One region of the Bradyrhizobium sp. SZCCHNS1050 genome, then DNA from elsewhere that is predicted to be linked to it. Evidence: predicted binding sites of a transcription regulator. Region 1 holds the regulator's gene; the other holds the start of a gene.
The links. Region 1 encodes PhoB, which activates phosphate uptake and scavenging genes when phosphate is short. Its sites were predicted from a motif close to TGTCATNNANCTGTCAT; they were not measured.
Positions count from the first base shown of each region.

Region 2: a site for PhoB is predicted at 1,600-1,616, ahead of QX094_RS11265 (DUF2794 domain-containing protein). Genes of this name have one in related genera too.

Region 1 covers NZ_JAUETR010000001.1:989,201-992,773, reverse strand. The annotation lists gene pstB (phosphate ABC transporter ATP-binding protein PstB) at 1-374, shown strand, start outside; gene phoU (phosphate signaling complex protein PhoU) at 405-1,121, shown strand; gene phoB (phosphate regulon transcriptional regulator PhoB) at 1,138-1,845, shown strand; gene QX094_RS04660 (trypsin-like serine protease) at 1,993-3,309, shown strand; gene QX094_RS04655 (HoxN/HupN/NixA family nickel/cobalt transporter) at 3,486-3,573, shown strand, end outside.
Region 2 covers NZ_JAUETR010000001.1:2,486,414-2,489,986, forward strand. The annotation lists gene QX094_RS11255 (Bax inhibitor-1/YccA family protein) at 1-491, shown strand, start outside; gene QX094_RS11260 (GNAT family N-acetyltransferase) at 650-1,177, shown strand; gene QX094_RS11265 (DUF2794 domain-containing protein) at 1,223-1,588, opposite strand; gene QX094_RS11270 (DUF1223 domain-containing protein) at 2,009-2,791, opposite strand; gene acnA (aconitate hydratase AcnA) at 2,980-3,573, opposite strand, start outside.

The DNA.
Region 1 (3,573 bases):
TGCGCGGCGGCGCGCTGTGGAACGAGGTCAAGGACAAGCTCAACGCCTCGGGCCTGTCGCTGTCCGGCGGCCAGCAGCAGCGGCTGTGCATCGCGCGTACCGTGGCGGTCCGGCCGGAGGTGATCCTGTTCGACGAGCCGTGCTCGGCGCTCGATCCGATCTCGACCGCCAAGGTCGAGGAGCTGATCCAGGAACTCGCCGAAAACTATACGATCGCCATCGTGACGCATAACATGCAGCAGGCGGCGCGCGTCTCCGACAAGACCGCCTTCATGTATCTCGGGGAGCTGATCGAGTTCGACGACACCAGCAAGATCTTCACCTCGCCGAGCGATCGGCGGACCCAGGATTATATCACCGGCCGGTTCGGCTGACGCCGACGACATTGTCTTCAGGAGATCATCATGGCCAGTGAACATACCGCCAAGGCGTTCGACAGCGATCTGCAGGACCTCACCCGTCTGGTATCGGAGATGGGCGGCCTCGCGGAGCGGCTGATCGTCGATTCCGTCGATGCGCTGGTGCGGCGCGACATCGCGCTCGGCCAGAAGGTGGTCGCCACCGACGCCGAGGTCGACAAGCTGCAACGCATCATCGAGGAGCGCGCCGTTCTTACCATCGCCCGGCGACAGCCGATGGCGGTCGACCTGCGTGAGATCGTCGGCGCGATGCGCGTGGCGACCGATCTGGAGCGTATCGGCGATCTCGCCAAGAACATCGGCAAGCGCGTCGCGGCGCTGGAGAGCGACTTCCATCCGCTGAAGCTGATCCGCGGGCTCGAGCACATGACCGATCTCGTGCAGTCGCAGGTCAAGACGGTGCTGGACGCCTATGCCGCGCACGATTTGCCGGCGGCGATGACGGTGTGGAAGGGCGATGAGGAAGTCGATGCCATCTGCACCTCGCTGTTCCGCGAGCTCCTGACCTACATGATGGAGGATCCGCGCAACATCTCGTTCTGCATCCACCTGATGTTCTGCGCCAAGAATATCGAGCGCATCGGCGATCACGCGACCAACATCGCCGAGACGGTGTTCTATATGATCGAAGGCCAGCAGATCATGGACAAGCGCCCGAAGGGCGACATGACGAGCTTCGCATCGACGATCCCCGGCAACTGAGAGAGACGGTTCAGACATGGGCGCCCGAATTCTGGTGGTGGAGGACGAGGAGGCGCTGACGACGCTGCTGCGCTACAACCTCGAGGCCGAAGGCTACGAGGTCGAGACCGTGGCGCGCGGCGACGAAGCCGACACGCGCCTGAAGGAGCGTGTTCCCGATCTCGTCGTGCTCGACTGGATGCTGCCGGGCCTGTCCGGCATCGAGCTGTGCCGCCGCCTGCGGGCGCGGACCGAGACCCGGCAGTTGCCGATCATCATGCTCACCGCACGCGGGGAGGAGAGCGAGCGCGTGCGCGGCCTCGCGACCGGCGCCGACGACTACATCGTCAAGCCGTTCTCGGTGCCGGAGCTTCTGGCGCGGGTGAAAGGCCTGCTGCGGCGGGCGAGTCCGGAGCGGCTGGCGACCGTGCTGTCCTATGGCGACATCGAGCTCGACCGCGAGAAACGCCGCGTGGCGCGCTCGGGGCGGCCGATCGATCTCGGTCCGACCGAATACCGCCTGCTCGAGTTCTTCCTGGAGCATCCCGGCCGCGTGTTCAGCCGCGAGCAGCTGCTCGACAGTGTCTGGGGCCGCGACATCTACATCGACGAGCGCACCGTCGACGTCCATATCGGCCGCCTGCGCAAGCTGCTCAATCCCGGCCGCGAGCAGGACCCGATCCGCACCGTGCGCGGCGCCGGTTATGCGCTCGATGATCGCTTCGCCAAGAGCGAGCAGGTGTAAGGGGCGATCGGGCGTGAGGACGCAGCAGGTGTGAGACGCGAGGCGGCCCGATTGAGGAGATCGCGGTCCGCTTTCCGCCACGCCGCCGCCGTCTTGATCGTGTCTGCTTCGTGGCCCGTCACGATGTTTCGGTCCCAGCGGACGCCCTTGATCAAGACCATCATCATATCTCTTGCCGTGCTGCTCGGCGGCGCGGCGGGCGCCACGGCCGCCGAGCTCGAAGACGCGGTCGCGGCGGCAGGCAACGGGCAGCATGCGGCGGCGATGCGACGGCTGCTGCCGCTGGCCGCCAAGGGCGATGCGCGGGCGCAGTTCGACGTCGGCTTCATGCACGCCTTCGGCTGGGGCCAACCGCGCAACCCCGCCGAGGCGCTGGCGTGGTACCGCAAGGCCGCCGATCAGGGGCTCGCTGTCGCGCAACACTATCTCGGCATCGCCTACGTCAACGGCGAAGGTGTTGCGAGCAATTACGGCGAAGCCGGCCGCTGGTTCAGCCGCGCCGCGGCGCAGGGCTTCGCCCAGTCGCAATACATGCTCGGCCTGATGCTGCTCGACGGCCGCGGTGTGAAACAGGACGTCGTGCAGGGCTATGCCTGGCTGGTGATGGCGGGCCGTAGCGGCGTGCGATCGGCCGGCCGCGACGTGCAGCGGGTCAAGTTGACCGAGCCGCAGCGCGTCCAGGCCCAGAGTGCCATTGCGGCCTGGCGGCCGAAGCCGGAATCGGCGGAGGCCGGCATCGCCGCTCCGCGTCCGGAGCAACTGCTCGGGCTCGACCGCCACATCGGCGAGGTCGTCGATCCCACCTCGTGGCCGGCGTCGTCGATCGGCGTCGTCACCGTCGCGCAATACTCGACCGGCGGCTGGTGCACCGGCACGCTGGTCGCGCCGCGCGTCGTGCTCACCGCGGCGCATTGCGTGTTCAACGGCGTGGCGCAGGTCAGCCCCGGCAACGTCCGCTTCCTGGCCGGCATGAACAGGGGCACGCCGGCGGCATCGTCGGTCGCCGACAAGCTGATCGTGGCGCCCGATTTCGTCCCGACCCGGCACGACAGATGGTCGCTCGACCGCTCGCCCGCCGATTGGGCACTGATCGTGCTGAAGGACGCGCTGCCGTCGAAGCCGGTTGAGGTCAGGGCGCTGACGCGCGAGGAATTGCAGGCTGCGACCACGGCCGGAACCATCTCCGAGATCGGCTATGGCCAGGAGCGGCGCTATTCGCCGACCGGCCAGCGCAATTGCAGCGCCGGCATGACCAAGGACGAGATGCTGCTGACGGTGCATTGCCTCGCCAATTTCGGCTATTCGGGCTCCCCCATCATGGCCGACGTCGGCGGACAGCCGGCCGTGGTCGGCATCTTCTCGGCGTTCCACGAGGAGACCCGGCTGATGTTCGCCGCCCCCGCGAGCCAGTTCGAGGCGGTCGTGCGGCGCGAGATCACGGCACAGAGTGCCTCGATGCGGTGAGCGAAGGAGGGGCGAGAGAAGAAGATGTCCCGCCGCTGGTCATGATCTGTGCGTGACTGGATAGCGGGTTGCCAAGCGAGAGGGCAATCCGGGAAGGGCCGCCCACGTTTTCCTGCAGTTTTTGCCTGCAGCGGGGGGCTTTACCGAACTGGCCTGGCTCTTGCTATAGTCCGAGTATGACGATTGTTCAAATTGATCATCCTCGTGCCCCTCGGCTGCTGTGGTGGCGATCGCAGCCCGGCCGCAACGTTGCGCTCGTCGGCG
Region 2 (3,573 bases), 1.5 Mb from region 1:
TCTCGGCCGGCATCAACCGCTTGGCGCCGTCGACCGCACAGATCCTGTTCTGGGTGTTCTCGGCCTTGATGGGCATCTCGCTGTCGTCGATCTTCTTGGTGTACACCCACACCTCGATCGTGCGGGTGTTCTTCATCACCGCGGCGACGTTCGGCGCGCTGAGCCTCTACGGCTACACGACCAAGCGTGACATGACGGGCATGGGCTCGTTCCTGTTCATGGGCCTGATCGGCATCGTGCTGGCGAGCCTCGTGAACCTGTTCCTGGCGAGCTCGATGCTGCAGTTCATCGTCTCGGTGATCGGCGTGTTCGTGTTCGCCGGCCTGACCGCCTGGGACACGCAGCGTCTGAAGAACGAGTACATCTACGGCTACGCTTCCGCGGGCGGCGACATCGCGGAGCGCGCGGCAATCACCGGCGCCCTGTCGCTGTACTTGAACTTCATCAACCTGTTCACGCTGCTGCTGCAGTTGCTCGGACAGCGCGACTGATATCCAACCGCTCGAACGAGCGACCTTCGAAGCCCCGGCCTCACCGCCGGGGCTTTTCGTTTGCACAAACCCCGATTGCGACCGGCGCAAAGCCGCAGCGGCAGCCATGCCGCGAGGCCGGATTGATCGCCGCGTCCGCCTGGGTATGCTTCCCCCCCATGTCCGACATTGAAATCCGGCCCACCCAGGAGGCCGACCTTCCCGCCATCACCGCCATCTACGGCCAAGCCGTCCGCGAGGGCACGGCCACCTTCGAGCTCGACCCTCCGGATCTGGCGGAGATGACGCGCCGCTTCCGGGCGCTCCGCGACGGCGGCTTCCCCTATTTCGCTGCCCTGCTGGACGGAGAGGTGGTGGGCTATGCCTATGCCGGGCCCTACCGGCCCCGCCCTGCCTATCGCTTCACGGTGGAGAACTCGGTCTATCTCGCTCCGGCCAGCCAGCGTCGCGGCATCGGGATGCGCCTGATGCGGCGGCTGATCGACGCCTGTGAGGAGGGAGGCTTTCGCCAGATGATCGCCGTCATCGGCGACTCCGCCAATTCCGGCTCGGTCGGGCTGCATACCGCCTGCGGCTTCCAGATGATCGGCACCCACCCGAGCGTCGGCCTGAAATTCGGCCGCTGGCTCGATACTGTGATGATGCAGCGCCCGCTCGGGGCCGGGAGCAGCGACGTCCCGGCGTAAGGCAGCGCCAGTCGGAAGGTCATGATCAACCCGGAGCGCGTGGGATCAGACCAGGGCTGGTTTCGGCGCGATCACCAGCAGCACGCGCTCGAGCTCGTGGCCGCGGCGCAGGATCAGCCCGGTGGCCGAGATCACGCTGTACATGCCCTGCTTGCGTGCGAGACGCGGATCCTTCTCGATGCGGTAGATCGGCACCTCGGACGCCCGGCGAAACACGGAGAAGACGGCCCGGTCACGCAGGAAGTCGATTGAATAGTCGCGCCACTCACCGTCGGCGACCATGCGGCCGTAGAGGTTCAGGATGCGGTTCAGCTCCAGGCGGTCGAACGTCACCCGGCTCGGCGCTGCGGCCGCACTGCGCGCCGCCGCGCGGTTCTCGCTGGGGTCGGCGTCCTCCGGCGTGAGGTTCATTGGCGTCCTCCTGTCATCGGTGCGACATGATCGCGCCATCCGGCAGAAGCCGCAAGGGGCCGTTTTCGTTGTTGAAGTTCGACCGAGCCTGCGAGGCCGTCGGTTCCGCGAACACGCAAGCGTCACGGGATCGTTAGCAGAATCATAATCGCGCCGTCTTTCCGCCCACCGACCGCCCCCGACCTTCGGCATAAGATTCGTGTGCGTTGGCCCGGTCCTTTCGGTTCCGGATTCCTCAGCCCCCAGCCCCCCGGGGTCGTCAGGATCGGGTCTATTCACAAGTAAGGCAAAGGGCCAACGCAAGTTGGTCCTTTTGCTTTTCTGGCGTGAGCTGCACGTAAGATTGTCGGGACGCGCCGTCGCACGGACGTGACGCGCCTAACGCACGTCAGCGAAAACGAAGATCAGGACGACGGAAGATCAGCGCTCGGGACCGCGCGCTGTTGCTGAAGCCCGTCCGCCCAACGGCAACTCGGAAAAGGCGGCCCCGAGCATCGGCCCAGGGCGGTCGCGACTGCCGTCCTGCACATAGACGACGGTGCCATCGACGCCCTCGCGGGCGATCTTCTCCAGCGGCACGCTCCATCTGACCGGCGACCCATTCCAGTCACCCAGCTTCTGAAGACCGCGAACGACGTTGTAATAGGTCAGATCACGGCCGCTGTTCTCGCCGCGGCCGACCGAGATCGGGACCACCCGCGAGATCGAGCAGACCCAGACCTCGCCGTGCTTGCGCGGCATCTGGTCGTTGGCCGCGGCCACGGAGACAGTAAGGTCCTGGCCGTCGACCGACAGCCTCACCGGCACCGACATCACGCTGCCACCCTGGACGGTCTCCTCGATGGCGCCCTCGATCGCCTCGCGGTCGCTGCCGATCACATGCACGGAGCCGTTGACCACCGCCTGCGGCGTATAGACCTCGCGGTCGCCGCGCGCACGAGAATAGGCCCGCTGCCGGGCCGTGAAGCGGGAGTCGGCCAGCGTGTCCTTCCAGCCGAGATAGTCCCAGTAGTCTATCGGCAGGGACAGCGCGATCACCGAAGGATCTCTGGCGAGCTCGCCGAGGATCTTGTCAGCCGGCGGGCAGGACGAACAGCCTTGCGAGGTGAAGAGTTCGATCACCGCACGGGGATCGGACGCAGCGGGCCGGACGAAAGCGATGACCGCACAGACACTCAGCGCTGCGCGCGACCACCACGACATCTGTCCACTCATCGCCACTGTCCCGTCTGGACCACCGTCCGCTGCGCCCTGTGCATCACTGCATCCGCGATGCCGTCCTCGTAGTTAACAAACCGAAAATGCAAAAGAGGCGGCCTTTGTCATAGGCCGCCTCCTTCATCACCCGCTACTCACTTCAGAGTGAGCCAAACTGTCGCATCGCGCGTTGGTTAAGCGGCGAGCTTGCGCAGCACGTAGTGCAGGATGCCGCCGTTGCGGTAGTAGTCGAGCTCGTCGAGCGTATCGATCCGGCAGAGCAGCGGCACCTGCTGCGCCGCACCGTCGGCCGAGACGATCTCGGCGGTCAGGGTTTGGCGCGGCTTCAGGTCGCCTTGCAGGCCCTTGATGGTAACCTTCTCGTCGCCCTTGAGGCCGAGCGAGGACCAGGACGTGCCTTCTTGGAAGGTGAGCGGCAGCACGCCCATACCCACCAGATTGGAGCGATGGATGCGCTCGAAGCTCTGGCAGATCACGGCACGGACGCCCAGCAGCCGGGTACCTTTGGCGGCCCAGTCGCGCGACGAACCGTTGCCGTATTCGGCGCCGGCGAACACCACCAGCGGCACGCCCTCTTCCTGATACTTCATCGCGGCGTCGTAGATCGACATCTGCTCGCCGTCGGGCCAGTGCTTGGTCAGGCCGCCCTCGGGAATGTTGCCGTCGGCACCCTTGAGCATGAAGTTCTTGATGCGGATGTTGGCGAAGGTGCCGCGCATCATGATCTCGTGATTGCCGCGGCGCGTGCCATACTGGTTGAAGTCGGC